Regions from separate parts of the Sodalis sp. RH14 genome, predicted to be linked through region 1. Evidence: predicted binding sites of a transcription regulator. Region 1 holds the regulator's gene; each other region holds the start of a gene.

Region 1 (10,019 bases):
GCCTGTCAATTATCCGCGGTTATAGTCACCGTTTATTTTATAGAAAATTCATATAATTACCTGTACTGTTTATTTGCATGCCCAGGTTATAAGCGGCTAATGCCCCCAGGACCACCACATTTGCTTCCGCCGAGCCATTGGTTGCTTCAAGGGTGGCGATACCGTCAGCACCGGTAAAAACAGGGTTGACGACGGCCGCGGCAGTTGACGGCAGCTGGACACCAGACTGTACCCGGACAAAGGTGATATCTATTCTTGCGTTAGGCACCGGTTCGCCTCGCGGCGAAAGAAGGTCTATTTCGATTCTATTACGTGAAAAGCCGTCAGCGGGCTGATTATTGGTGATAACACGCCAGGTAGCGGTAGGCGACGCGAAACGGCCGCCGGTGCTGGAGTAGTTTTGCCCATTTCCCAATGCGGCGGTGAGAACCACGCTGCCATTGCTGGTACTGGTATAACGCACCTCCGCCCTGCCATTGCCATCTGTCACCGGGTTGGTTGACGAATCAATGGTTAAGGTCCCCGGGTTTGAAGGCAGGGTATAGGCGGCGCTTAACGCAAGCTGGACATTTGGCAAAGGAATGCCGTTAACATCTTTGGCAATAATTTCAGCGACATTTTGCTGGAGGCCGTTGCTTAAACCATCATTTGCCGTAACGGCGATACTCAGCATCACCACCTGCTCGATAAAATGCATTTCCCCGGAGGTTTTGCTGATACCTTCGACCGCCGCCGTCACCTTGACCGGCCCCGGCCGATCGGTGGTGACGCTTGCCATCAAGGTACCGTCATCACGCGTGCGTCCGCTGGCAGGATTCACCCTGGCGTCATTATCCGCCGAGAAGGTCACCGGCAGATCGGCCAGGGGCTGATTGTTTATATCCCTTACCGTAAGTTTAATCTGGTGGGCGTCAATATTGTCGGCCACTTTATCGCCGCTGGTTAAAATCTCAAGCGTCGTGTTGGCTTCGTCCGGCGCGGCGACAGCAGCAAAATGCACATCCACCGCGCGGCTGCTGCCCGCGACCGTCGCCCTCACCTGGCTGGTACCGCCTTTCAACGAGGTAATCCGGGCGGTGGCGATACCAAAGCGGTCCGTGACCACTGGACTTGGCACCGTGGCCTCATTGGTGGCGCTAAAGTTGACCGCCTGCCCGGCGACCGCCCGCCCGGCCAGGGTGACGGTGGCCTGAACCTCATTAGCCGCGGCGCCGTTCGCTTCGGCGTTATCCACCGTCACCGCAAGCCCACTTATCACTAGCTGTTCGGCGGGGGCCACGATGTTGATGACCACCTGTGCCTGGTTTGACCCATTGCCCTGTTGGTCGATGGCGCGCGCGCGCAGATGATAGCGGTTGGCCGAAGCTCCTCCCTGCCGGAACGGCGGCAGCACGATGTCGATGGCATCCGTGGCAGGAAGGGTTACCGCGCCCCCCGCCCCCACAAGCTCCGCGGCATCCCAATCAATCCTTGCCAGCCCATATTTTGCCATAACCTGCGCGCTGATATGCATTGTCTCACCGGCGGTTCCGGTCAACTGCTCTGGTAAAATCAGGCGGATTAATTCTTGCTTCTGGTATTCGAGAACAATATCGTTGTTACGTTCGACCAGATCATAACGGCTTACGGCCAGAGTACGCATAACGGCAACGTCCGCGGGGTCGATTTGTTTTTGCCACGTCTCGCCGATGCGATAGTTTAGCTGCAGGTTGATAGAGGTATCCTCATTATTACCTTTTCCGATGCGGTAATTTGCGCCCAGGGTTAATAACGGGAAAGGGGTATAATTCACCCCCAGCGTCACGGCATAAGGATTTTGCACCCGGGTTCCCCTGCCGAACAAGGCCACATCATCTCCGCGGTATTTTTCATAGATGAGTTTCCCGCCTAATTGCGGCCAGGCCGGTAGCCAGGCTTGTGCGCGCACATCATAGCCGTCCGCCGGCCGTTCATTATAATCGGCATAATCCCGCGACTGATGCCAGCCGGACAAAGCAAAGTAGTTGTTGGCGGATAATTTCAGGTAATCGGTCCAGGCCTCCGCGCCTACGCCTGCCCGCCGATTGTTGCCGGTCAGGTCGTTATCGTAGAAAAAATTCATCCCGTACAGCCAGGCATCATGATAGGTTCTTATTCCCCATCCCATATTAAGGGTGTTCCTATCGTCGTTATTCCGCCCGCCCAATTGCACAAATAACATAGCAGAGTCGTCGTCATACAGAGGTAATAAAAAATCCAGCGAGCTATTTACGAAGCGGAAACGATTATCGGTATTGATCTTCACCCTGGCGGTACCATAGTGATTTAACCATTTCTGCATGGCCGCGCCTGCCTCGCCGGTCACCAGCGAGCCAACCCTTGCTCCCATCTCCCCATCGGATTGATCGGCGGACATCATCGTGCCAAGCGTGGTAAACCTATTGATGAACCGCTGATCATCGTCGGTCGCCACGGCTATGGGCAAACCAGGCTTACTCAAGGTGTCGCCATCCGGCACGTCAATTTCATCCCCTGCCGTCAATGAAGCGAAAGGTTTCGAAAAAGTACGGAATTTATTCAAATTTTTTAAATTTTCCGCTGTAATATGATATTTCCTTGCTACAGAATCAACCGTTTCCCCTTCCCCTAAAATATAAGTCCGACTCATAAATACAGCGGCACTTGGCGTCTCAGCAGCATGCACATCAATGATAACAGAGTGCAACATCAGGATTATAAAAACAAAAAGCCAAATAAAATACTTAAAAAAAGCTAATCGATAAAATAACGATTTATGTATTTTAACTTTAGTTAGCTGCATGATATACCACGCATTATAAATAATATATATTAAAAATGCACACCAGCTTCAATGAAATGCAGCTCTCATTTATATAGCGATGTGAGTGGACGCATAGCTTTAAATAACGAGAGCTACTATAGCAATCTATAAATAAGCAATATCGAGATATTCGCTGGGTTTTTGAAAAGCTTATGGGATACTAATATTATTATATCAAAAATAACGTTTTGGCACCTTGCCCTTGTCAGGTAAGGCGCCAGCTGGAAGACTTCGGATTAGATATAACACCTATGCCGCCCATCCCGGGCGGGTAGCTTAATAGCGGGGAAAACGGGGCGGGTTAACCGTACGCCAGATCCAGGCCACCACCAGCGCGAGTAACAGCCAGGGGAGCAGTTTCAACGCCATGACCAGCACGCCGGCAAACATCATGACCAGGAAACCCACCGCCAGCGCCGCCAGTACGCCCAGGAATGAGATACCGGTCAACAGCAGCATGAAAAAGAATGCGATGACAAAGACGAATTCCACCATTACAGGCTCCTGAAATCGGGGTGACACAGCAGGCTGGACCTTCTGCGCCTATTGCGATGATAATAAACATATTACAAAAATCGTGCCAATAAAGTAGCGCGCCAGACCATTGAAAAATAATGAAAAATAGTGTTGTGCTCAAAGCAGGAATGGTATTTTTGACTAATTAATAGTTATTATCGCCGTTATCAGCAGCCTCAATCCCGCGCCATGGCCGCAATAGCCCTCATGACGCGCTTTCGCCCCCGGCGGCGCATGGCGGTACCCATTGGCTGGGGGCAGCCGGCAAAAGTTATTCGGCAACGCACCGCATCGGTTCAGCTTTTGCCACTTTGGCCAATGCCTGACGTACCACCTCAATACCGGCGCCGGGCTTGTGGGCGTTTTCGCTCAGATGACGTCGCCATTGCCGCGCGCCCGGCACGCCCTGGAATATCCCAAGCATATGGCGGGTGATATGGCCGAGGTAAGTGCCGTTCGCCAGCTCGCGTTCCATATAAGGAAACATGGCTTCCACCACCGCTGTCATGGTGTCATGGGGATCAACGACACCAAATAACCGGCTGTCCACCTGGCACAGCATACCGGGATTCTGGTAGGCCTCGCGTCCTATCATCACGCCATCCAGGCAGCTCAGATGCCGCTGGGCGTCGTCAAGCGTCGTGATGCCGCCATTAATGGCAAACGTCAAGGAAGGAAAATCGCGTTTTAGCTGATAGACGCGTTCATAATCCAGCGGCGGTATCTCGCGATTTTCCTTCGGGCTCAGCCCAGATAGCCACGCCTTACGCGCATGGATAATAAAGGTCTCGCAGCCGCCCTGTTCAGCCACAGTCTGGATAAACTCGCACAAGAATTCATAACTATCCTGTTCGTCTATACCAATACGGGTTTTCACTGTCACCGGAATCGACACCGCCGAGCGCATAGCGGCGATACAATGGGCCACCCGCTCGCGCTCAGCCATCAGGCAGGCGCCGAAGCGGCCGTTTTGTACCCGGTCGGAAGGGCAGCCGACATTAAGATTAATTTCGTCATAACCGCGCAGCGCGCCCATGCGCGCGCATTGCGCCAATGCATCCGGCTCGCTGCCGCCCAATTGCAACGCCACCGGATGCTCGGCCTCGTTATAGGCCAGGTAGTCGCCCTTGCCGTATAGCAATGCGCCGGTGGTCACCATCTCCGTATACAGCAATGCATGACGGGTCAGCTGGCGCAGAAAATAGCGGCAGTGACGATCGGTCCAGTCCAGCATCGGCGCGACGGAAAAGCGCTGCGGGGAAAATGGCGCTACGGCCAGCCGGCTGTTAGCCTCGGTTGAAAATGTCATAACGTCATATGCAGGCATAAAAATGGGTTTAAGGAAGAGAGGGAGATTATCTGTGTAGTGTATCACAGAAACCCTATTAGGTAGCGAACACCCCATGCGGCGATTCATCAACCATGTTAATGTTTAATTCTTACTAAACATAGGTAAATGTTTAAAGCTTGTTAAATAATTATGCTTCCAGAATGCGTGAAAAGGCCACGGCGTCTCAAATAAGCACCATTTCATCCCAATACCTCCCCAAGTGATTTACAAAGCGATCATAATCATTTATCACATGATCTTAATTCAAATTTATCCAGCCATGCTGATAAAAGGTTGAAAAATGATAAATCGATATAGACAGTAATTTTTATATTTTAATATCCCCCTATGTCATTTTTTATCCGAATCCTTTTTATTTCAGGATGAATCTAATTGCAGATATTATTATGACAGTATTTATACTCGATCCTTGCACTTATACTAAATGCGCGCTTAAAAGCTCATTGTCGGCAAGCGGTATCAAAGGCGCCATTCGCGATGTGGACAATATCAGCACGTTGCGAATGAGATGCAAAAACGCCAATCCTTCGATAGTTTTTATTAATCAAAACTCTTATCAGTATCAAGGGGATGGAGAAGGATTAAAATCCATTATTGACGAACGGCCTTTGACGCTTTTTTTTATTTTCATTGGTAATGAGAATATTAAGTTCCATGATTTCGTGCCAATCAGGGACAATGTGATTATTTTATCAAAATTTATAAAGATCAGCACATTGTTAATGATAATCCGTTACTTTATGGACACCAAAGCCTGGCGCAATGACGATGCCGCCATCGGGTTCTCTCCGCTGCGTTTTAGCAAGACCGAAGTAGAAATTTTAACCATGTGGATGTCAGGTTATGACACCATGTATATCTGTACCCAATTGCACATTAAAGAAAAAACGCTTTCTTCTCACAAAATAAATATTAAGCGGAAAACCAAGGCCAGTAATAAACAGGTGATATACCATTTAATTGCTATTGCCAACAGCGTCACAGATAGTATCAATATCCGTTATCCCGTTTGCTGAAAACCAGCGGCTCCGTTCGAACGCCACAGCTAAAGAAACCTGCCCCCGATCCCCGTCCCCTCACCCTTTTGCCGGTGACAATATGGGTTAAAACACGCCAATATTCGGCGTTTTTCCGCCTTCATGATAAGATAGAGGGCGGAAATCAGCAGTGGGGGAAACGCTATGAATACCACCGATCAGTCTCAATTGCTCAGCCAGGCTGAACAATTATGTGAGCAACGCAACGTGCGCCTGACGCCACAGCGACTTGAAGTGTTGCGCCTGATGACACAGCAGGATGGCGCGATCAGTGCTTACGACCTGCTTGATCTGCTGCGGGCGACGGAACCGCAGGCAAAGCCGCCGACAATTTACCGCGCGCTGGATTTCCTTCTGGAACAAGGTTTTATCCATAGAGTGGAATCCACTAACAGCTTTGTTCTTTGCCACCATTTTGAGCAGCCCAGTCACACCTCCGCCTTCTTTATCTGCGATCGCTGCGGCCAGGTGACTGAACAATCAACCGAAGGCATTGAAGATATTTTGCAAAAAATGGCGCAAGCCACGGGTTTCGCCATGCGCCATAATGTCGTCGAGGCACACGGATTTTGTACCTTATGCGCCGAAGTGCAAGCTTGTGACAATCCCCAGGACTGCGGACACGATCATAGCGTAGCGATAAAGAAACGCTAGCGTCCCATTTTGGCTTTTACAAGAACCCGGGAGCAAATGACGTTTATTATGGCTGAAGTGAGATAACGCGTTTGGTTAATACATTGGAGAGGCGGCAAAACAGGGGAATGCTGATAGGATCATATAAAATAGGTGGTACGTCCTTGTACCTTTGGGTAGGAACACTTAAGGAAGCCATAACCGCACAGTGAATATGCATTAGTCATGATTTCCAAAAATCATTACCAACGATATTTGTTACGTGTTTCCCAGTCCTTTACTTCCGTTTCCGCGGCTTCTTTGCCGTAACCGTAACGTTCCTGGATCTTACCGATTAACTGATCGCGTTTACCTTCAACTACCGTCAGATCATCGTCAGTAAGCTTACCCCATTGTTCTTTCATTTTACCTTTGAACTGTTTCCAATTACCGCTGGCTTCATCTTTGTTCATCGGAGTTCTCCTTGGTTATCGGTTTCTCAGTCAACATCTGCCACTCCAGGTTTTGTTAGCGCATAGCGAGGACACGTATTGCGTCCCAAAACCTGCATGTCATAAGTTAACCCTATGTCTAAAGTATAGCAGGGGATTTGGCATAAGGTTTATTCAGCAGATGATTAGACCATATTGGCAGGGTTATAAACGCCGTATGGGCTATAAGGTGAAATAAAACAGTAGGTAGAAGGTATCAGCCCGTACACCGCTAATTGTAACTAAATATAAATACCGCTAGCGGCAGCGGACGCGCCGCGGCACTTTTATGGCGGCGAACCCGCATTCCGCGTCGCCGGTTATCCGCCATAAAATTCTCGCTGACGCGGGATAAGGGATATTCAGGATGCCATGGAGCACCGTGAGTTAAATCCAGTTGCCGTTGCGGATAACGCCGACCGCTAAACCTTCGATGGACATTTCCTGCTCGCGCAAATCGACAATGATGGGCGAAAACTCGCTGTTTTCCGGTAGCAACTCAACGATGTTACCGTGTCTTTTCAGGCGTTTTACCGTGACCTCGTCATTGATTCGCGCCACCACGACCTGACCATTATGGGCATCCTGGGTTTTATGCACCGCCAGCAGATCGCCGTCCATGATGCCGATATCCTTCATGGACATGCCGCTGACACGCAGCAGGAAATCCGCGTGGGGCTTAAACAGATCGGGATCGATCTGGTAATGGCTTTCGATATGCTGTTCGGCCAGCAGGGGTTCTCCGGCGGCCACGCGGCCGATCAGCGGCAGGCCGGTTTCTTCTTCTATCAATAACCGGATGCCGCGCGAGGCGCCGGAAACGATTTCAATGGCGCCCTTGCGCGCCAGCGCCTTAAGGTGCTCTTCGGCGGCGTTAGGGGATTTAAATCCCAGACGATGCGCGATTTCCGCCCGGGTCGGCGGCATGCCGGTTTGCGCAAGATGATCGCGGATGAGGTCAAATACCTCTTGTTGTCTGGCGGTTAATGCTTTCATTCCGTCCCCTGTTTGTTTATACAGTCTTTCTGTGAGTATATACAGGTCCGCAGCAATTGAAAACCACAAGCGTTGCAAAATGTGATAAAACCCTGCCGACGACCGGCCGCGCCGGCCATTTTAAGGAATATACCGCCATAACAGCGTTATCCACACGAACAGCGCCAAAACAATGGCCAGGGTCACCGCCGCCGAGCCCAGGTCCTTCGCCCGGCCAGAAAGTGGATGCAGCTCCGGCCCGATGCGATCCACCACCGCTTCAATAGCACTATTCACGATCTCAACGATCAGCACCAGCCATACCGAACCGATCAATAAAATCCGCGCCACGGGTTCTGGCTCCAGGTAACAGGCAAGGGCAATCGCCACCACGGCAACCACCACTTCCTGGCGAAAAGCGGCTTCATGCCGCCAGGCGGCGCGATATCCTTTTATGGAATAGCCCATGGCGTTAAAGATGCGCCGAAGTCCGTTGGTTTGGTTTGCCATAATTTTGCGCGCTAAAGAAAAATTGTGCCTATATTACCGTTTCTTCTCGTTCGCATCACCACAGATCTGTCGCGCGGTTTCTGGTATTCTTGTGGCGCAATGCTAACAAGAGGCTTCACGAAGATATGTCAGGCTGGCGTACTATTTATTATACGTTGTTGAATTTACCGCTCAGGCTACTGGTGCGGAGTAAAGCCATTCCCGCCAATCCCCGGCAAGAAGCCGGCTTGGACCCGCTGCGGCCAATGATGTATGTTTTGCCCTATAACTCCAAGACGGACCTGCTCACCCTGCGCGCGCAATGTCTGCAACTGGGGTTGTCCGATCCGCTGATACCGCTGGAGATCGACGGCGTCGTCTTGCCGCGCTACGTCTTTATCCACGATGGCCCCCGTATTTTTCGCTATTTTTCCGAAAAACTGGAATCCGTGAAGCTGTTTCACGATTATCTGGATTTACATCGCAATAATCCGCAGCTTGATGTCCAGATGGTGCCGGTATCCGTTATGTTCGGACGATCGCCCGGCCGTGAAGCGCAGCAGAACCAGCCGGCGCCCCAGTTGCGCCTCCTCAATGGTTTCCAGAAGTTTATCGCCGTCTTGTGGTTGGGGCGCGACAGCTTTGTGCGTTTTTCCCGTCCGCTGTCCATGCGCTATATGGCGACCGAGCATGGCACCGATAAAACCATCGCGCAGAAGCTGGCACGCGTCGCCATGATTCATTTTGCCCGCCAACGCCTGGTGGCTGTGGGGCCGCGGCTGCCTGTCCGCCAGGATTTATTCAATAAGCTGCTGGCGTCCAAGGCGATTGAAAAAGCCGTGGAGGACGAAGCCCGCGCTAAAAAAATCTCGACTGATAAAGCGCAGCAAAACGCCATCGAGCTGATGGAAGAAATTGCGGCGGATTTTTCCTATGAAGCCGTGCGCTTGTCGGATCGGGTATTAAGCTGGACCTGGAACCGGCTATACCAGGGCCTGCACGTGCGCAATGCCGAACGCGTCCGGCAACTGGCCGAGGACGGCCATGAGATTGTCTATGTGCCCTGTCACCGCAGCCATATGGATTATCTGCTGCTGTCCTATGTCCTGTATCATCAGGGGCTGGTGCCGCCGCATATCGCCGCCGGCATTAACCTGAACTTCTGGCCGGCGGGTCCGATTTTTCGTCGGCTGGGCGCGTTTTTTATCCGGCGTACCTTCAAGGGCAATAAACTTTACTCCACCATATTCCGCGAATATCTGGGTGAGTTATTTACCCGGGGTTATTCGGTGGAATATTTTATGGAAGGCGGGCGGTCGCGTACCGGGCGCCTGCTCGATCCCAAGACCGGCACATTGACCATGACCATCCAGGCGATGCTGCGCGGCGGCAACCGGCCTATTACGCTGGTGCCCATCTATGTCGGCTATGAACATGTTATGGAAGTGGCGACCTACGCCAAGGAATTACGGGGCGCCACCAAGGAAAAAGAAGGCTTTGTGCAGATGGTGCGCGGTTTACGTAAGTTACGCAACCTGGGACAGGGTTATGTCAATTTTGGCGAGCCGCTGTCGTTAAGCGCCTATCTTAACCAGCAGGTACCGCACTGGCGTGATTCCATCGACCCCATCGAAGCCCAGCGTCCCGGCTGGCTGGCGCCGGCGGTGGATGACATCGCCGCGAAAATCATGGTGCGCATTAATAACGCCGCGGCGGCAAACGCCATC
Region 2 (10,019 bases), 950 kb from region 1:
GCAGTTGCATAAGGCAGTTGCAGTAGTTATCGCCATCCAGGCAAGCGTTACGGTTCAGGCGCATTCTTTATGCCGCTCATCCGCCCCGGCGCGGTGCGCCGGCCTGCGAAGCGGCGGGCTGTGCCGGACGGCGATCATCTCTTTATTGTTCCGCGTCGATACAGGGTCGCGGCCCAGCGTGGGACTGACAACCGGCAGAGGAGACGGCCTATGACGCTCGATGAATTTAATCAGGCCCCGCAGTCGGCGGTGGCGGAGCTCCTGCTCGCCTGCGCGGCTATCCCCGCCTGGGCCGGGAAAATCGTGGCGGCCAGGCCGTTTACCTGCGTGGATCAGCTGCTGGCGTTTGCCGGTGAGCTGGCGCTGGCCTGGCGCGCGGAACAGGTGGACCTTGCCCTGGCGCATCATCCCCGCATCGGTGAACGCCCCGGCGGCGATAGTGCCGGCGCCGGACATTCCCTGCGCGAGCAGGCGGGGGTCGATCCTGCCGACGCGCGTCTGGCCGCCGATTTGCGGGAGGGCAACCGGCGCTACGAACAACGCTTCGGGCAGGTGTTCCTGATCCGCGCCGCCGGGCGCAGCGGTCATGAAATCCTGGCGAACCTGCGCCGCCGCCTGGATAATAGCCCCGAAGAGGAAACGCGCGAAACCGCGCTGCAGTTAAGGGAAATCGCCCTGCTACGTTTGCGCAAGGAGCTGGAGGAATGTTGATGACCGGTTGCAAGATTACCACCCATATCCTGGATACCTCACGGGGCACGCCGGCGGTACAGGTGAAGGTGAAACTGGAAAGGGAAAAGTATTTCACATGGGAGGCGATCGCGCGGGGATTAACCGACAGCGACGGCCGGCTCACCACGCTAACGCCCGACGGCATACCGCCGGGACATTACCGGCTTAGCGCGGCATTCGGCGCCTGGTTTGCCCAACAGGGCATCAGCGCCTTATACGGCTCGGCAATAATCGATTTTTTTGTGCGCGAAGAGCAGGACCATCTGCATTTACCCCTGCTGATCAATCCCTACGGCTGGTCCACCTACCAGGGCAGTTAAGCCAGGCCGGCGGCACCGGGCGCGGGCGCATCAAGCGTAAAGCTATCGGCGTCGAGCCAGGCGGGAAACGCCGCGCGATACTCGCGCAGGCTGGCGAGGGACAGAGTGGCATCCAGGCGCTCGGCCCGCCCCGGCCCGCCCTGGGCCAGCACGTTACCCGCCGGGTCAATAATCATGCTGTCGCCGCTGTACTGATGACCGTTGCCGTCGGTGCCGACGCGGTTGCAGCCCGCGACATAGGCCTGGTTCTCGATGGCGCGGGCCGCCAGCAGGGTTTGCCAGTGAGACGCGCGCGGCGCCGGCCAGTTGGCGACATACAGCGCCAGATCGTAATCCTGGCGGTTGCGCGACCATGCCGGAAAGCGCAGGTCATAACAAACCTGCGGCAGGATGCGCCAGCCGCGCCAGTCCACCACCACCCGCTTTTGTCCGGCCTGGTAGTGATGATGCTCATCCGCCATGCGAAACAGATGGCGTTTATCATAAAGATGAACCCGACCCTGCGGTGCCACCAGCAAAAAGCGGTTCACCGCGCCCTCCGGCGTGCCGATGGCCGCGCTGCCGCCGATCATGGCGCCGGTGGCGTCGGCCCATTGTTGCAGCCACGCCACCACCCGGCCCTGCGGCAGCGCGCGGCCGGCCGCTTCCATGGCGAAGCCGGTGGTGAACATTTCCGGCAGGATAATCAGATCGCGTCCCTGGGCGTCGGCCAGCAGGCCGTCGAAATGAGCCAGGTTAGCCTCGCCGTCCATCCAGGCCAGAGGCTGTTGCAACAGGCTGATATTCAAAGTTGACATAAACGCTCCGCGGCGGCATCAAGGGTGGCATCCTGTTTGGCAAAACACAGCCGGATCAGTTTGTGGGCAAAGGGATCGGCGCAGAACACCGACAAGGGAATGGCGGCAACGCCGACGTTCACGGTGAGCCACCGGCAGAACGCCACATCATCCATATCCGAGACCGCGCTATAGTCGGCCAGCAGGAAATAGGTGCCCTCGCAGGGCAACAACTCCAGCCGGCTCGGCGCCAGCGCCTGCACCAGGTGATCGCGCCGGTCGCGGTAAAACGCGGGCAACTGTCGCCAATGTTGCGGCTCGTCGCGCAGCATATCGGCCAGCGCCAGCTGCGCCGGGGTATTGACGGCAAAGGTCAGGTACTGATGAATCTTACGTACTTCGGCGCTGAGCGCCGCCGGAGCCACGCAATAACCTACCTTCCAGCCGGTCATATGGTAGGTTTTACCGAATGACGAGACGGCAATGGCGCGCTGGCGCAGCTCGGGGTGCGTCAGCACGCTGGCATGGCCGCCGGCGGCAAAACAGATATGTTCATACACCTCGTCGCTGAGCACATAGATTTCCCGCCCGGCGATGGCCTGCCAAAGCGCAGCGAAATCGTCGTCCCGCCATACAGTGGCGGAGGGATTATGCGGCGTGTTCAGGATCACCAGGCGGGTGCGATCGTTAAGCTGCGCGCCAAACGCCGCCCAGTCGACGCGAAACGACGGCGGCGTCAGCGCAATGTGCCGGGTCACGCCGCCGGCCAGGGTGACCGCCGGGGCGTAGCTGTCATAGCTGGGATCAAAGCAGATCACTTCATCACCGGCGCGCACCAGGGCGCTGATGGCGGCGAACAGGGCTTCCGTGGCCCCGGCAGTGACCGTAACCTCCTGATCCTGGTCTGGCCGCCAGCCGTACAGTTGTTCGGTTTTATCGGCAATCGCCGCACGCAGCGCAGGTACGCCGGTCATCGGCGCATATTGATTAGACCCTTGGGCCACATGGTACGCCAGCCGCGCCTTAAGATGTTCCGGGCCGTCAAAATCCGGGAACCCCTGCGAGAGGTTGATGGCCTGGTGCTGCTGCGCCAGCGCGCTCATCTGGGTGAAAATAGTGGTGCCCAAGGCGGGGAGTTTGCTTTGCGGAACGTAGATGCTGCTCATGGCTAATTACCACTCTTAAAAGCCGGTTTTTACCTCAATATAACACGCTCAGCATAATTAACAATCGGGACGTTTAGATGGTTAAACGGCTAAATCCGCCGTTGGGCGAGTTTTATATCGCAGCACCTAAACGGCGCAAAAGCGATAACATACTCTCACTCTTCTGTTTTTGGCCCGATGACATTTCAGTCGGTCAAAACGACTGAATTAATAGGACAAATTTTTTCGGCAGCATGCGGTGCTTAAAAAGGCCACTATAATTGCTTCTTTGAACCGCAACGGAATGAGAGACAGATGATTAACGCAAAAAGAATCGCAGCACCCCTGGTTATCGGCTTTGGGCTGCTTTCCGGTTTTGCCCAGGCGGCGACCCAGACCTATGCCATGGATCCCGCGCACACCTCAGTGGTGTTCTCCTGGAACCATTTTGGCTTTTCCAATCCGACCGCTGATTTTTCAAACGTTACCGGTAATATTCATCTGGATGATGCCGACATCGCCCGTTCGACGGTGGATGTATCTATTCCGGTTGCCACGGTGGATACCCACGTCAAGGCGCTGACGGACGATTTCAAGGGTAAGGACTATTTCGATCTGGCCGCTTACCCCCTGGCCACGTTCCGCAGCACAAAAATCGTCAGCGAGGGCGCCAATAAATATAAAGTTTACGGTGAACTGAAAATTAAAAATATCACCAAACCGGTGATCCTGGACGCGGTGCTGAACAAAAAAGGCGAGCATCCGATGGCGAAAAAACAGGCGGTCGGGTTTAATGCCACCACCACCATCAAGCGCTCTGATTTTGCCATGGACAAATATGTGCCTATGGTCAGCGACGCCGTGGCTATCAGCATTTCCACCGAGGCCCTGGTGAAGTAACGGTCATGGCGTGAATGCAACCCCACCGGCCGGCGCCAGGCCCGCCGGTGCAAGCGCCGCCGTTGGGCGCAGCGCCGGCGGGCATAGTCTTCGCCGTCGTTGCTTCGCCGTTGCTTTTTGCGGCATCACCATTCCATCCTGGCTCTAAACTGCAAATTCCATGTGGTAACGCAAGGGCACGGGATTAACTTCGCTTCTCGTGGTTTAGCCGATCCGGTAAACTGATGGCTGGGATAACGATTAAATTAGCCAGCCTATACCGAGGGAACCATGTATCAGGACTTGATTCGTAGTGAACTTAACGAAGCGGCGGCAACGCTTGCCAAATTTCTCAGCGACGATCGCCATCTGCAGTCGATAGAAGACGCCGCCATTATGATTGCCGATTCTTTTAAAGCCGGCGGCAAGGTGCTCTCCTGCGGCAACGGCGGTTCCCATTGCGACGCCATGCATTTCGCCGAGGAACTGACCGGCCGTTATCGCGATAACCGCCCGGCGTATCCGGCCATCGCCATTTCCGATCCCAGCCACCTGTCCTGCGTCAGCAATGATTTTGGCTACGACTTTGTCTTTTCACGTTACGTGGAAGCGCTGGGTAATAAAGGCGATGTCCTGCTGGGCATCTCCACGTCCGGCAATTCGGCCAATATCATCCGCGCCGTGGCGGCGGCCCGCGCCAAAGGCATGAAAGTCATCGTGCTCACCGGCAAGGACGGCGGCAAGATGGCCGGCACCGCCGACGTGGAAATCCGTGTGCCGCATTTCGGTTATGCCGATCGTATTCAGGAAATCCATATCAAGGCGATCCATATCCTGATCCAACTGATTGAAAAAGAGATGGCGGCGGGCGCGTAATTACGGCGTTCAGACGCCCTGGCATAGGAGACGGGTCATGTGCGAACTGCTCGGGATGAGTGCCAATGTACCGACGGACATTTGCTTCAGCTTTACCGGGTTAGTACAACGCGGCGGCCGTACGGGGCCGCACAAGGATGGCTGGGGTATCACCTTTTACGAGGGCATGGGCTGCCGGACCTTCAAGGATCCGTTGCCGAGTTTCAATTCGCCTATCGCCCGGCTGGTGCAGGATTATCCGATTAAATCCTGCGCGGTGGTGTCGCATATCCGCCAGGCCAACCGCGGCAAGGTGTCGTTGGAAAATACCCATCCGTTTACCCGCGAGCTGTGGGGACGCAACTGGACCTTCGCCCATAACGGCCAGCTGCGGGGGTTTCGCCAGTTGGATACCGGCTGTTATCGCCCGGTGGGGAAAACCGACAGCGAATATGCCTTTTGCTGGCTGCTGGCCAGGCTGGCGGCGCGCTATCCGCGCACCCCGGCTAACTGGCCGGCGGTATTTCGCTATATTGCGGTGCTTGCCGGCGAGCTGCGGCAAAAGGGCATCTTCAATATGTTGCTGTCGGACGGCCGTTTTGTGATGGGGTATTGTTCCACGAATCTGTATTGGATCACCCGGCGGGCGCCGTTTGGCAAGGCGACATTGCTTGACCAGGATGTGGAGATCGATTTCCAGCAGCAGACCACGCCAAACGACGTGGTCACCGTTATCGCCACGCAGCCGCTGACGGGGAATGAAACCTGGCACAAGATTGCGCCAGGGGAGAGCGTATTATTTCGTTTCGGAGAGCGCGAACTGTGAAATCACCGGGGTGCCGCTGTTTAACTGCAGCGGCGCGTTGATGGTGTATTGACCGTTGACGACCGCCACCGCCGGCGGCTGGTGGTAGCGGGCAAAATAGGCATAACCCGGTTCAAGAGAACGCCAGAAAGGATAATACGTCGAAAAACGGTGGCGCTGCAGGTTTGCCTCGGTCATCCGGAACGGGAAAATATGGATATTGACCTGGGCCTGTCCGTTTTGCAACGCGGCTTCCACATAATGATAAATTTCGGCGATATATCCATCGGTCATGGCATAACAGCCAATAGAGCGGCAGTCGCCATGGATCATCAGCATCGCGCCGGAATAGCCTTGCGATTGATCGTAGGCGTTGGGAAAACCGATATTTATCGCCCGATAATAATGACTGTTCGGATTTAGGTTACGGTTGGTAATTGAATAAAACCCTTCCGGGCTTTTAAAATCCCCTTCCCGGCGTTTCGGACCCAGGCCGCCGGAGAAATTACAAATGCGGTAGCTGCCCAGCATGCGGTATTCATTACCCATTTTGGCATACAGTTCAAGCGTTCGTTCTTCTTTGAAGATCTGAATAAAAACCGGTGAGCCTAATAGTTGTGCTTTTAATTCTTTCGATACCTGCGTCTGCGCCTGCTCACTGGCATAACTGACGGACGTCATGGCCGGTATACAAAACAATATCGCAAACAACAGTGCGATTTTGCCCATTATCATTCCTGCGTAGTCAAAATAATAAAGATGCCGGGCAACGGGGCGTTGTCGGCGGACCCTTTAAAAAACGGCAAGTAAAACAACTAAAACAGCGACAAGATATCACTGCCTGTATATTTATCAAGATACGTTTTGTATAAATTCGTCGCCTTACTGTATACTTGTACAGTTAAGGGGGATAAATGCGTAAAATCATACATGTCGATATGGATTGCTTCTTCGCGGCGGTGGAAATGCGCGACGATCCGACTTTACGCGATATCCCCATCGCCATCGGCGGCCGGGCGGACCGGCGCGGGGTCATCAGCACCGCTAATTATCCGGCCCGGGTATTCGGCGTGCATAGCGCCATGTCGACCGCCATGGCGCTGAAACTCTGCCCGCATTTAAAACTGCTGCCCGGGCGCATGGCGGCCTACAAAGAAGCCTCGGAACATATCCGGCATATATTCAGCCAGTATACGCCGCTGATTGAACCGCTGTCGCTGGACGAAGCTTTCCTGGATGTGACGGACAGCCATCATCACAGCGGGTCGGCTACGCTGATGGCCCAGGCCATCCGCCGCCAGATTGCCGACGAGCTGAACCTTACCGCCTCGGCGGGCGTGGCGCCGGTAAAATTCTTAGCCAAGATTGCTTCGGACCTGAATAAGCCCAACGGACAGTATGTGATTACTCCCGGGGACGTGCCGGCTTTTCTGGCGCAGTTGCCGTTAGGCAAAATACCCGGCGTGGGTAAAGTCACCGCCAAAAAACTCGCCGACATGGGCTTAACGACCTGCCTGGATGTACAACGCTGTGACCTGGCGACGCTGCTGCGGCAGTTTGGTAAATTCGGCCGGGTGATCTGGGAGCGTTCACAGGGTATCGACGAACGGGAGGTCTCGTCCGATCGCCTGCGCAAATCCGTCGGCGTCGAGCGCACGCTGGCGGAAGATATCGTCGCCTGGGTGGAGTGCGAGGCCATTATCGAACAGCTTTATCCGGAACTGGAGCGACGCCTTGGCCGGGTCAGGCCGGATCTGCATATCGCCCGGCAGGGCATTAAGCTGAAGTTCGCCGATTTCCAGCAGACCACCCAGGAGCATGTCTGGCCGAAGTTGAACAAAGAGGATTTGCTGCATATTGCGCGGCAGGCCTGGGAGCAGCGGCGCGGCGATCGCGGCGTGCGGCTGGTGGGGCTGCATGTGACGTTATTGGATCCGCAAATCGAGCGTCAGCTCATGCTTAATTGGGAAGACGATTTGCGCCACCGGCCTCTTCCCTGAGGCGCGGGGGCGTTACGCTTTAGTGCTTTTCAGGAATGGCTTTCAGCAGCGCGGTAAGCAATATCCAGTATTGGCCGACGCTTTTAATATGCACCTGTTCATCCGGGGAGTGCGGTCCTGTAATGGTCGGCCCGATGGACACCATATCCATGCGCGGATAGGGTTTTTTAAACAGACCGCATTCAAGACCGGCGTGGATCACCTGGATATTGGGGGTTTTGTTAAACAGCTTCTGGTAGGTCTCGCGCACCAGATGCATCACCGGCGAATTGGCGTCCGGTTTCCAGCCCGGGTAGCTGCCCTTGGCGGCTGTTTCGGCGCCGGCCAACTGGCCCAGGGCGGTGAGCGTGCCCACCACCTCTTCCTTGCCGCTGTCGATAAGCGAGCGGATCAGGCAGCGAATCATCGCTTGATCCGTCGCCATCGAGACCACGCCGACGTTCAGCGAGGTTTCCACCACGCCTTTGACGTCGTCGCTCATGCGGATCACGCCGTTGGGCGTGGCGTTAAGCAGGGCGATAAACCGATCGCCGCAGGCTTTGGTCAGCGCCTGCGCGTCCGACGTCGCCGGCTCAATCTCAATCGCCAGTTTCTTTTCAACCGCCGCCAGTTCGGCCTTGATGACCGCAAGGTATTCCTGCGCCAGGGCGTTCAGGCTCTCGGCGTTTTCCTGCGGCAGGGCGAGGGTGGCAAAGGCCTCGCGCGGAATGGCGTTACGCAGCGTGCCGCCGTTAAGATCCAGCAGGCGGATATCCAGCTTTTGCGCGTGCCGGGACAGGAAACGGGCCAGCAGTTTATTGGCGTTGCCCAGTCCCAGGTGGATATCGCCGCCGGAATGGCCGCCTTTCAGTCCTTTAACGGTCAGCTTGAGGATCTGGTAGCCGGCCGGCACCGCCTCGCGCTCAAGGGGCAGGACGGTTTTAAAATCAACCCCGCCGGCGCAGCCCATATAGATTTCGCCTTCTTCCTCGGAATCGGTATTGATCAGGATCTCGGCCTGCAGCCAGCCCGGCTGTAAACCAAAGGCGCCCGCCATGCCGGTTTCCTCGGTCATGGTCAGCAACACTTCCAGCGGGCCGTGCTGCACACTGTCGTCGGCCAGCACCGCCAGCGCGGAGGCCATGCCGATACCGTTATCGGCGCCGAGCGTGGTGCCGCGCGCCTTGACCCAGTCGCCGTCGACATAAGGCTGGATGGGATCGGTGGTAAAATCATGGATGGTATCGCTGTTTTTCTGCGGCACCATATCCAGATGCGCCTGCAGCACCACCGGCTGGCGTTTCTCATACCCCGGCGTGGCGGGCTTGCGCAGCAGGACATTGCCGACCGCGTCGCGCTCCCCATGCAAGCCTTTTTCCTGCGCCCAGCGCAGGATATGGGTAGCCAGCGCTTCTTCATGATAAGAGGGATGGGGAATCGAGCAGATCTTGGCGAATATCTGCCATAACGGCTGAGGTGAAAGTTGAGTCAGTTCAGACACGATAAAAACTCCTGTTACAACGTAAGACCCGGTCTGGTCATTAATAAACAGCCCGCAGACGGTCGGATGGTTACCAAAGAGAAATAAAGAATACCACTTTACTTTGCCCGGGTGGGAAACCGCGGTTAAAAAGGGAGGTAGCGCTGGTATTTCGGCGGTGGCGTCTTTATAATCTCGCGCAACCTTTTTTCCCTGTACTTTTAAGCCGACCCAATCCGGCTGGGACAGCATTTATGAGCGAAAAATACGTCGTAACCTGGGACATGTTGCAAATTCAGGCGCGGAAACTGGCCCAACGGCTACTCCCCGCAGAACAGTGGAAGGGCATTATCGCGGTCAGCCGCGGCGGCCTGGTCCCGGGATCGCTGCTGGCGCGCGAGCTGAATATCCGCCACGTGGACACCGTTTGCATCTCCAGCTATGACCATAACAACCAGCGCGAACTCAAGGTGCTTAAACGCGCCGAGGGCGACGGCGAAGGCTTTATCGTCATTGACGACCTGGTGGATACCGGCGGCACCGCCAAAGCCATCCGCGATATGTACCCCAAAGCCCATTTCGTGACGATTTTCGCTAAGCCCGCCGGCCGGCCGCTGGTGGATGACTATATGGTCGATATTCCTCAGGACACCTGGATCGAACAGCCATGGGATATGGGCGTGGTGTTTATTCCCCCGTTAGTCGGTAAATAAACAGCGGGGAAATAGTCCGTCGCACCCTCGCCCCGGGTTGGCTTCACGGCCGTTAATCCGGGGATGATTCCCGACCGCACGCCCGGCACCATGCCGGGCGTTGGTTTATTTGTCGCGCAATGAGCAATCTTGCTAATATAACCCCTCATTCATAGATTTTGGCTGATGGAGGCAATAGCTCAATGAGCGGCACCAATCTGAGCGAAGTACTGTTTAAACCCACGTTCAAGCAACAGGAAACCTCGACACTGGTCACCCGGCCGCGCCATATCGGCAGGCAAGCCGCCATCCTCGCCGCCCTCGAGGGCACCAACCCCGGTAATTGGTATCGCATG
Region 3 (10,019 bases), 180 kb from region 1:
AAAAATCAGTTAACTACATTTCTCATCAACTCATGTGCGTTCACCATTTACTCCGCAGATAACCGTTAAGACAACGGTTACTGAATTTTTATTACTGATCTGACAACCAGAGGTTGTTGACTTGATATAAGGGAAAAGAATGCTAATGATATTCGATGAGTTATCTGGTGCTCCAATTTGGGTGCCTGCGGTATTGCTCGTCATTCTCTCACTCGCACTGGGGTTCCTGGCCCGATTTATACTTCTCAGGTTCATCCGCTACTGGCAGAATCGTGACCGAAAGCTCTTCAAATCACTTGAAAAACATCTTCGTGGATCAATGTTTCTTTTCATTCCCTTACTGTTGATAAATGTAGGGGTTAATTATATTAACATTCAGCCAAACTCCCTTGATTTTATTACATCCACCCTTAATATCTTTATTATATTATCATTTTGCTCCATTTTAATTCGATTAGTTAATGTTGCGCAAGATATGCTTTTTATCCGCTATGACATTAATCTTTCGAATAATCTTCGTGCCCGTAAAATTCGCACTCAAATAATGTATGTAAAAAAAGTCGCTATTGTATTGCTCGTGTCATTCTGCCTTACTCTGATACTTCTCAGTTTTCCCGGTTTCCGAAAATTCGGCACGACAATCTTAGCCGGCGCGGGGGTTGCCGGAATAATCATTGGGTTTGCCCTTCAGAAGTCGCTTGTCAACTTGTTTGCCGGAATTCAGATAGCTTTTACGCAACCTATAAAAATTGATGATGCTGTAGTCGTCGAAAATGAATGGGGCTGGATAGAGGAGATAAATCTGACTTATGTCGTTGTGCGTATCTGGGACCTTCGTCGACTGGTCCTGCCCATCACATACTTTACAGAAAATCCTTTCCAGAACTGGACGCGTAATAACGCACAGATATTAGGCTCTGTTTTTCTTTACCTCGATTATTCCATGCCATTAGATCCTCTCCGTAAGCATTTTGAAAAAGTCCTCAGTGAAACAAAACTCTGGGATCAACAGACTCAGGTGCTCCAGGTAACCGAAACTACTGACAAAACCATGACCATCAGATTATTGATGACTGCACAGAATTCCCCCATCGCCTGGGATTTACGCTGCCACGTGCGGGAAAAAATGATTGAGTTTATTCAGCAAAATTATCCGCAGAGCCTTCCTCACGTGAGGGCTACACTGACCGATTCGGTGTGTGATCGTCCAAAAGATCAGTAGTTAATCGTTTTCATTTTTTCTGTATACCGTGGAACGTACAGATACTTTAAGCGTGCTGCGTGAGCACCAGGACAACTGAGCTTCCGCTCCTCGCTCAAAGCAGCTGGTCAACTTCGCTTTATTCCCTGCTTAATGAGGCTTTGCGGCTGACCTGCAGGCTATGTGAGGCGAACCGCAGGACCCATTAAACGGCCTGCGCCAATATCCGGACATCTTTCGCCGTTCGCTGTAGAGTGATAATCGCATGTGTCTGGGCAGCTATATGGATGGCCGCTGAAGACAATGAGCTACCCGAAGCGGTGAAAATAGCCAGGAGTCGGCCCGATCTCAGCTTGTTTGATGGATTAATACAAAGTTATCGAACTGCTGGCCTGCTCCCGGCATAATGGAAAGCCAATGATTTATTGGTGAGTTTAAACTGATTTAACGTCAGCGAGTTATAAGGAAAACACATGATCGATACACATGCGGTTCTTACCGTGCTGTTGATTTATCTCGCTGGCGTGGTGATACCCGGGCCAAACTTTGTCGCCGTGGTGCATAAAGCGGTCGCTTCCACGCGCTCGGCCGCCCTTGCGCTGGTTGCTGGCATTGTGGTGGTCAACCTATTCTGGGCAAGTTGCGCTATCGGCGGAATCGGTTTGCTATTTGCCGTATTCCCTTGGGTTGCGCTGATTGTGAAAATAGTAGGGGCAGGATATCTGCTGTGGTTTGGCTTACGCCTTATCCTCAATGCGGGAAGCCAACCCGTTGCGAACGAAAATGCCGTATTGCCAGGTCATTTCCGCCAATCCTTTATTCAGGGCGTGATGACTAATATCGGTAATCCGAAATCCATGGCTTTTTACGCCGCCATATTCTCTACTGCCGCTCCGGCGCATGTTTCTGCGGGCACCTTTATCGCCATGCTCAGCGTTGTCGGCATCATTGCATCACTCTGGTACGGAGCGGTTGCCATCACCCTTTCTCAACCTCGCATTTCTTCCGCCTATCAGCGGGCCAAAAAAGTCATTGATAGGCTTTGCGGCGGGTTGATCATACTGTTAGGGATCAGGCAGATTATTAATTAATCAGCCAAAATTATCCCTGCAGCAGCTTAACCAGTAAAGCAACGTTATAAAATGCATCTTTAACCGGAGCGGCACCGGGCATGGCCCTACCCCAATATTCTGCTCCACCCAGAACTGGAAATCCGGCATGATAAATCCATGCCGTTGACGGAGGTGAGGCCGATGAAAAAATCCCGCTACACCGCAAGGCGTTATCACTCACGGCGCTGTTCTGTATTGGGGTACTTCCCGCAGGGGATCAGGCTGCTTTTACCGCTCTGATTTTTTTTGTGCCGGCATCAGCATTATCATCGGTTTCCATGCTTTCCGATTCATCTGCGGGAGCCTGAGCGCCGATGGCTTCCGGCAATTTGCTGGTGCGCAGTATATGCTGGACGTCATCTTTATGCTCGGCCAAATAAAGACCTAGCTTTTCAGCCTGCGGTTCATCCAACGGCATCCCGCTGGTCAACAACCAGTCGCTGAACGCTTCAGCCATATCGAGCATCTTGTCGTAGGCCTCCGCTTCTTTCTTACTGGCAAATGTCATTTTCTCTTCACCCTTTCTGACGACCACATATTTTGTTTCAATAGCCATAACCGCCTCCAATACTGTAATTATAGCCAGTATATCAGCAAGTGTCGCTCATCGTCCACCACACATTCAACGGCTGTATGTGCTGTAATCCATTCCCATTAAACAAGTCTTGCTGGTCTCATGCCGGGAGCCATGCAAGCCGCTATGTGATTTATCTGCCGCTGGAATACTCAACCAGCAGCAACTTACGCGCATCTTTGCGCAATAACGGCAACTGCTGCTCCCGTGCAGGTGAAACGGCGAAACCGTAACGCTGGTGGAAACGTGCTGCTTTATTATCCCGGTTTTGAGCGAGATGTCTTGCTGGGTCAGGTACATAGCCTTGCGTGCCGTCTTGACATCCGCGCCGTATCAACCGAACTGCCGCGCCCAGTGGTCCGCCAGCGCGATATCCTTTTCCGCCGGCAAGCCGCTTATGCCGATTGCGCCCACCAGGGCGCCGTTTATCACGATCGGCACGCCGCCGGGCATTGGCAATAAGGCGGCGTCATTGAGCATGCGCATATCCAGGGAACCGTTTTTCACCTCCTCCGACACCAGACGGGTACTGCGCCTGAGCATCAGCGCAGTATAGGCTTTACGTTGCGCCAACAGCCGCGGCAAAGGCGGACAGGAGTGATGGGCGCCAAAGGCCGCCAATTCGCCGTGAACGCCCACCACGGCCACCGCCAGCCCAGTGGTGGCGGGATCCAGCGAAGCCGAGGCGATGATTTCGGCGACTTTACCGATAGCCACCTTATCCTGCAGGATATAACGCGCGGCAAGGCCGGCAGGTTCATTGGCCATGCGCGATACCCTCCCGGATAGTGTCATTGAGCACGCCCAGCTCGTGTTTTTGCCGGTCCGTCAAGGGAACGAACGGCTCCCGCACCGGCCCGAGGTCCTCCAGGCCAAGGCCCGTCATATACTTCGCCGACTGAAAGATCCCCCGCGCCACCATAAATTCGACGGCATTGTTAATCTGCAGCTGGATTTCCCGCGCCCGGTTGAGCTCGCCCCGCCGGAATAAGTCGCGAATGGCCAAAAATCGCTCTGGCTGCAGATTGACCGTGGTGCCGATGGTGGCGGTCGCGCCGGCCGATAGCGCCGACAGGTAGATCTCATCAAAGCCGTTGAAAAAAACCTTGCCGGGATATTTTGCCGCCATGCGCTCCAGGGAATAGAGGTTGTGCGAGGTATGCTTCACTCCCAGCACCTGTTCATCGGTTAATAGCGCGTCGGCGGTTTCCTCGTCAAGTTCAACCGAAGTGAATTGCGGGATATTATAGACAATCACCGGCAGCGATATGGCCGCAAGCACCCGCCGGTAATACGCGATGATCTCTTTTTTGGAGAATTTGTAATAATAAGGGGGCACCAGCGATACCGCGTCGGCGCCATCCTGTTCCGCCTGCCGGGCCAGAGAGACCGCGTCAGCGGTCCTCACCGTACCGACATGGGAGATCACCGGCACCCGGCCTTTCACCTGCGCCGCCAGGACGCGCAGCAGCTGTGCCCGCTCCTCCATGCCCAGGAGCGGGCCCTCACCGGAAGATCCGCAGCAATAAAATCCCTCCACTCCGCGCGCGAGCTGACGTTCCACCACCTTCGCCAGCACATCGTAATTGACGGATTCATCCTCATGCATCGGTGTGACCAGCGCTGAAATGACCCCCCGGTATTTATCCCACCCGCCGCGCTTTACCATGCCGTCCATCCTCCGTCCACCACCACATTGGCGCCGGTCATATACACTGACGCGTCGGAAAGGAGAAACACGATAGTGCCGTTATATTCATCTTCATTGGCCATGCGGCCGATGGGCATGCGGGCGATATAATTTTTCTGGAACCGCGGATCCTGATCCGGCCGCGCCACGCCGGAGATGGTCAGCGTATTGACCCGGATACCGTCCCGGCCCCAGTAGGTGGCGCAATAACGGGTAAAATTGTACAGTCCCGATTTGGCCGCGGAATAGGCGACCGGCTTGATGAACGGCACGCCGGTATCCTCTTTTTTGTAGCTGTAGATATCCTGCACCGGCGATACCACGCCGTAGATCGATCCGACATTGATGATGGATCCCTTTTTCCCCGCCGCTTTCATCCTGGCGCCTACCTGCTGGGTCGCCAGAAATGTGCCCACCAGGTTGACCTCCACCACTTTACGGAAGACGTCCACGGGGAACTGCTCAAAGGGGCCGGAGACCTCCGGCGGCGCGCTGGGCTGGGTATCGATGCCGGCATTATTCACCAGGCCGTCCGGCACGCCCCATTGCCGCTCGATATCATCCAGCGCACGATTGATGCTGCCGCTGTCGGTGATATCAACCTGATAAAACGCCAGGCGCGGGGATTCCCGCTGCTCGCCGAACACCTTCAGCAGCCGTTCTTCAGCGATGTTCTGCGCGAAAACCGCCACCCGGGCCTGCCGTTTATGCAGCTCCTTGACATATTGGGCGCCCAATTGCCCCAGGCCGCCGGTCACGACGATAATCTTATCTTTGACGGAAAATAAGGTATCTTCCATAGGGATCTCCTGCTATCGAGTGATGACGTTATATTTTGTGGGCATGCAAATAGTCTCTGTCCAAAATGATGCCGTGACCGGCCCGCTCGCTGGGAACGTAATAACCGTCCACCTCCTCGCCGGCGGATAATACGATGCGCAGATCTTTCCAGCGTCCGCCGTCGGTGACTTCCGCATAGGACACATTGGGCACCGCGGCCAGCAGGCTGGCGCTCAGTTCCAGGACGAAATGCGGCGTCATCGGCAGGTTATGCGCGCGGGCGACCGTCGCGACATCCAGGTATCCGGTGATACCGCCGACGCGCCCCAGGTCGGCCTGGACAAAATCCACGGAACCGTTGTCGATATATTGGCTGAACTGGCTGAGATTATAGACATTCTCGCCCAGGGCAATCGGCGTGCTGGTCCTCTCGCGCAGCTGTTTATGGCCGGCGATATTGTCCGACGGCAGCGGCTCCTCAATCCACAGCAGGTTCAACGGATCAAACAGCTTGAATGCCCGCAGGGCCTGGGGGAAATTCCATCCCTGATTGGCATCCACCGCCAGAGGGAATCCCGGCACGGCTTCCTGGATTTTGATTAAGCGCTCGACATCCTCTTCCAGGTCGGGTTTACCCACCTTGACCTTGGCCGCGAGGTACCCCTTCGATTTCCAGCGGCGCACCTGTTCGATCACCTCCTCCACCGACATGTGCAGGTTGATGCCGCTGCCATACAACGGCACGCGATCGCGCACCCGTCCGAGCAAGTCGATGAGAGGCACATTCAGCGTTTTGCCCAGCAAATCCCAGTAGGCGATATCCAGGGCGGAAAGCGCATGGGTGGTGACGCCGGCGCCGCCGACATCGTGAATATATTTGTAACTGCGATCCCAGAGCGCGCGCGGCGACAAGCGCTGTCCGATAACATCCGGGATGATTTCCTTGATCAAGGCCGAAATGGTGGCGCCGCACCAGCCGGAAGTGTGGCTGAAGCCGGTGCCCACCAGTCCGTTGGAGCCATGCACATCGACGATGGCCACCTCAATATCGGTGACGTGGTGGATCTGGTCGCCCCAGGGTCCTTCCGGCAGCGGTACGCGCGCCGTCATCAGTTCGATATTTTCAATTACCGGCATTTTGGTGATAGTCATGATCAGTCCTCTTTCTTTAGTCCGTTCAACAATTCCGGATGCGTGAATCCCGACATCCCGTGGGAAGTGTCTTGCACATCATTTTCATATTCATTGTCGCCGGCGACATGGCCGAAGACTTCGGGCAGCAGGAATGTCGCGGCCAGAAAAGCCAGGAACGGCGCGATGGCGATAAGCGATGAGGCCAGCGGCACGCCCAGGGTGTCAAACAGCGGCGGGAAGACCAGGGTGGTCAGGAACGCGGTGATTTTTACGATGGTATAGCCGATGCCGGATGCCACGCCGCGGTATTTCGGTTTGGCCACCAGCGATACCACGGTCATGCCGCTTTCCGAATCCCAGTAATGGCCCCACAGCATCAGGGCGGCGCCGCCGGTGATCATCAGATAATTCAGTTTGAATACACCGTAGGCGGCTAACAATATGCCGAAAGTCACCAGCAGGAAGCCGAGCTGGCTTAAGCCGCGATGTCCCAGCCGTTTGAGCAACAGCGGTCCGACAAAGGCCGAAAGCGCCGCCACGCAGTTCACCGCCAGCAGCGCCAGGTTGTTCTGGATCTGGCCGGAAATGCCGATGGTCACCAGGATCAGGGGCAGGTAAAAGGAAAAAGCGTAGTTTTCAAACGACTGGACCGCGCAGGAAATCCAGCCGAACAGCGTGGTGCGGCGCGAAAATTTGCGACTGAACAAATCTTTTAGCGCTTCGCCCATGCTCGGCTGTTGGATAGTGACATCGTGTTCAGGCAGCAGATCGTCCAGCAGTTGCCCATCGCGATCGCCATAGTACTGGCGCGCTGCCTTGCGGGCGTCGACAAACCGGCCCCGTTCCACAAACCAGGCGGGGGTTTCGGGCAGTTCACGGCGCAGCATCAGCAGTATAAAGGCGGGGATGGCGGGTACCGCCAGGACGATGCGCCAAACATGATCGCTATGCACGCCAAGGGCGACCAACAGAGTGACCAGGGAAATCGCCGCGAGGATGCCGAGGGCGAACATAAACTGCCATCGGTTGGCCATCACCTCCCGTTTGCCTTTCGGCATCACCTCCATGATGTAGGTGAAGCCGTTGGCGACATCGGCGCCCACCGGAATGCCGGCGAAGCAGCGGATAATCGCCAGCCAGTAGATATTCGGCGCCAGCCCCTGCAGTATGGCGAACAGCGCAAACATCAGCATTGAGCCGAGGAAGATTTTACGCCTGCCCACCTTGTCCGTTAGCCAGCCGCCCAACATGGCGCCGATAATGGCGCCGAACTGGGTGCCGGCGGCGGTGAATCCCAGCAGCCAGCTGCTCGGATGATAGATATCTTTGAGAGCGTAGATAATAAACGCCATCGAATAGATATCCCATGACTCGATAAGCAGGGCGGTGATCATCAGCCATCCTGCTTTGGTGGATCCGGGAGCCTCCTGCAAATCCAGCCGTTTCTTGGCCATCAGGATCAGCTTGTCGATATTCATATTCTGGTGCATATATACTCCCATTTACCTTGCTTATTGAGGTACACGAGTATTTCGCCGTTCTGTCTGTCCTACTCATCCTTCGTTGATGCCGGCGCTTCCTGTTGGCCGCGCCAGACGCAGCGGCCGGCAACAGGGTCACGCGTTGCTAGGTTTCACCGCATCGCCGGCGATAAAGACCCGTCTATATTGCGTCAGCGCCCGGGCGCCAAATGCCATGACGTGTATCCAATGACATTTAACAGGCTGCTTCGAGTTAGCTTTGGCGACAAAAAAAATACAGGGGAAACAATGCTTAAGCTCACAGGCGCGGCATTGCGCGTTATCCGCCCACCGGCGGCTCTGCCCCACAACCCGCCCCATGGGCCGTCAATACGGGTCCGCCGCCAGGTGAAGACGAAACCGCACCCGTCCCGTTACATCATTAAGCATTTTCAAAACAATGCGTTAACATGCTTGCCTGTATAAAATGAGCACAGGCTTTGCCGCCGGCACGTTTTTTCAGGTAAAGATATTCTTGCTAATTCGAGTTAGCATTTTTACCGAAGATTTTTACCCCGGCAATCATGCCCTGTAAGATTTGTGATAACGTTCACGACAATTTGATTAAGAAACTGAAAAATAATTGATAAATATTTTAGCCTGGGTAGCTTTATGTCATTAAAAATATTCACGTTTTCCGCCACCCGCAAAGGCGGCCGAAATATCTGCGCGGGATTTGGATGCCTGGCAGCCGCCCCGGAATTGCGGCTGGATAAGGGTGGGTGAGGAGATCGCATTGAGGGAAGTGAAGTGCACGTTGATTGGGGCGAATGATCCTCAATCCGCTTTTGCAGGCGCGCCGGCGACAAACGCGCTATGCCGGGCGAGACGTTGTCCCATGGCCTCACTACACTGATTTGGCAAGATTAGGAACAGTTAGGGAACCATTAAGATTCGTTCTGCCACTATACAGTCTCATTCAAGCTTTGGTTCTGTGAGCTATGGGCGGGTTGCATTGGTAGGCTAATGTTGCTGGCCGGGCTTTCGGGTCCGGCGATTTTTACACCCTGCCGGATCCATTTTTGCTCCAATACCCTCATCTATTGACTGGGCGCCGATAATTTAAGCAAGGGGATCCCGGCCGTTAAGGCGATGCCATGCTTTCTGACCGCGGGTGGGCAAGCCTTCCCCCGTGCGCGTCTCTTTCTAAGCCCATACCGGTCATTAATAGCGGGGATCATCAGAGACGTTAACAGGCCAGGATGGCCTTTACCCATGGTGGCTCAACGTTCAAACCTGGCATAATTCTATCGTGGCATGCATATCCAGCAGGCACAGGAAAACATGAATCGACTTGTCGTTATTTCCGGCTGTTCCGGTGGTGGGAAATCCACGTTACTCGCCGAGCTGAAGCGACGCGGCTATACCGTTGTCGAAGAACCCGGCCGGCGCGTCGTGAGCGAAGAGTTGAAACGAGGCGGCCAGGCATTACCCTGGATTGATATGGCGGCGTTCTTACGCAACGTTATCCAACTGTCCATAACCGATTGGACCAGGGCCGGCACCGCAAACGAATGGATATTTTTCGATCGCGGGGTGGTGGACGCGGCGGCCAGCCTAGAGCACATCACGGGTAAGCCTTATTTAAAGCGCTATGGCATTTCTTTGCGCTATCATCACAAGGTTTTTTTAACGCCGCCCTGGGCCGAAATTTATGCCGAAGATCCAGAACGGCGGCATTCTTTTGACGCGGCTTTGGCTGAATACGGCCTGCTGGTCACCGCCTACCCGGCATTGGATTATGACATTTTGGCAATACCAAAAACCAACGTAGCGGATCGGGCCACGTTTGTTCTTGATGCGCTGTCCGGCAACGGAGAATAATACCACCGCCGCACCGCACGCCGCCGGTGAAGTAAACGTTGCCAGCGCCCCGACTATTCCATTGTTGCCGGCATTCCTGACCCCGTATCCGGCACGGCATTCGCTCAGACTGTTGTGTTTGCGTCGTTATCGCCATCGGCATTTAGCGCTTTCCCCTGCACCACCAGCCACTGCTCAAACGCTT

Evidence for each region. Region 1 encodes LexA, which represses DNA repair genes until DNA is damaged. Its sites were predicted from a motif close to TNCTGTATGTACATACAGNA; they were not measured.
Region 2: the regulator LexA is predicted to act here: its motif matches at 6,396-6,415, upstream of dinB (DNA polymerase IV).
Region 3: the regulator LexA is predicted to act here: its motif matches at 2,882-2,901, upstream of ACL2XQ_RS26755 (YebG family protein).

The regions. Positions count from the first base shown of each region.
Region 1 is NZ_CP178739.1:82,321-92,339, reverse strand. Features, by position in the region: gene ACL2XQ_RS00410 (inverse autotransporter beta domain-containing protein) at 38-2,800, opposite strand; gene pspG (envelope stress response protein PspG) at 3,098-3,316, opposite strand; gene dusA (tRNA dihydrouridine(20/20a) synthase DusA) at 3,609-4,646, opposite strand; gene rcsA (transcriptional regulator RcsA) at 5,075-5,704, shown strand; gene zur (zinc uptake transcriptional repressor Zur) at 5,870-6,379, shown strand; gene ACL2XQ_RS00385 (CsbD family protein) at 6,601-6,810, opposite strand; gene lexA (transcriptional repressor LexA) at 7,216-7,824, opposite strand; gene ACL2XQ_RS00375 (diacylglycerol kinase) at 7,945-8,313, opposite strand; gene plsB (glycerol-3-phosphate 1-O-acyltransferase PlsB) at 8,439-10,019, shown strand, end outside.
Region 2 is NZ_CP178739.1:1,033,434-1,043,452, forward strand. Features, by position in the region: gene uraD (2-oxo-4-hydroxy-4-carboxy-5-ureidoimidazoline decarboxylase) at 211-711, shown strand; gene uraH (hydroxyisourate hydrolase) at 711-1,052, shown strand; gene ACL2XQ_RS04570 (amidohydrolase) at 1,049-1,849, opposite strand; gene ACL2XQ_RS04575 (pyridoxal phosphate-dependent aminotransferase) at 1,837-2,994, opposite strand; gene ACL2XQ_RS04580 (YceI family protein) at 3,289-3,873, shown strand; gene lpcA (D-sedoheptulose 7-phosphate isomerase) at 4,144-4,728, shown strand; gene ACL2XQ_RS04590 (class II glutamine amidotransferase) at 4,766-5,533, shown strand; gene dpaA (peptidoglycan meso-diaminopimelic acid protein amidase) at 5,504-6,241, opposite strand; gene dinB (DNA polymerase IV) at 6,427-7,512, shown strand; gene pepD (beta-Ala-His dipeptidase) at 7,532-8,992, opposite strand; gene gpt (xanthine phosphoribosyltransferase) at 9,226-9,684, shown strand; gene frsA (esterase FrsA) at 9,867-10,019, shown strand, end outside.
Region 3 is NZ_CP178739.1:5,881,025-5,891,043, reverse strand. Features, by position in the region: gene ACL2XQ_RS26765 (mechanosensitive ion channel family protein) at 140-1,222, shown strand; gene ACL2XQ_RS26760 (LysE family translocator) at 1,675-2,292, shown strand; gene ACL2XQ_RS26755 (YebG family protein) at 2,531-2,869, opposite strand; gene ACL2XQ_RS26750 (GlcG/HbpS family heme-binding protein) at 3,221-3,655, opposite strand; gene ACL2XQ_RS26745 (dihydrodipicolinate synthase family protein) at 3,645-4,556, opposite strand; gene ACL2XQ_RS26740 (SDR family oxidoreductase) at 4,550-5,377, opposite strand; gene ACL2XQ_RS26735 (mandelate racemase/muconate lactonizing enzyme family protein) at 5,406-6,509, opposite strand; gene ACL2XQ_RS26730 (MFS transporter) at 6,512-7,981, opposite strand; gene ACL2XQ_RS26725 (AAA family ATPase) at 9,269-9,835, shown strand; gene ACL2XQ_RS26720 (LysR substrate-binding domain-containing protein) at 9,940-10,019, opposite strand, start outside.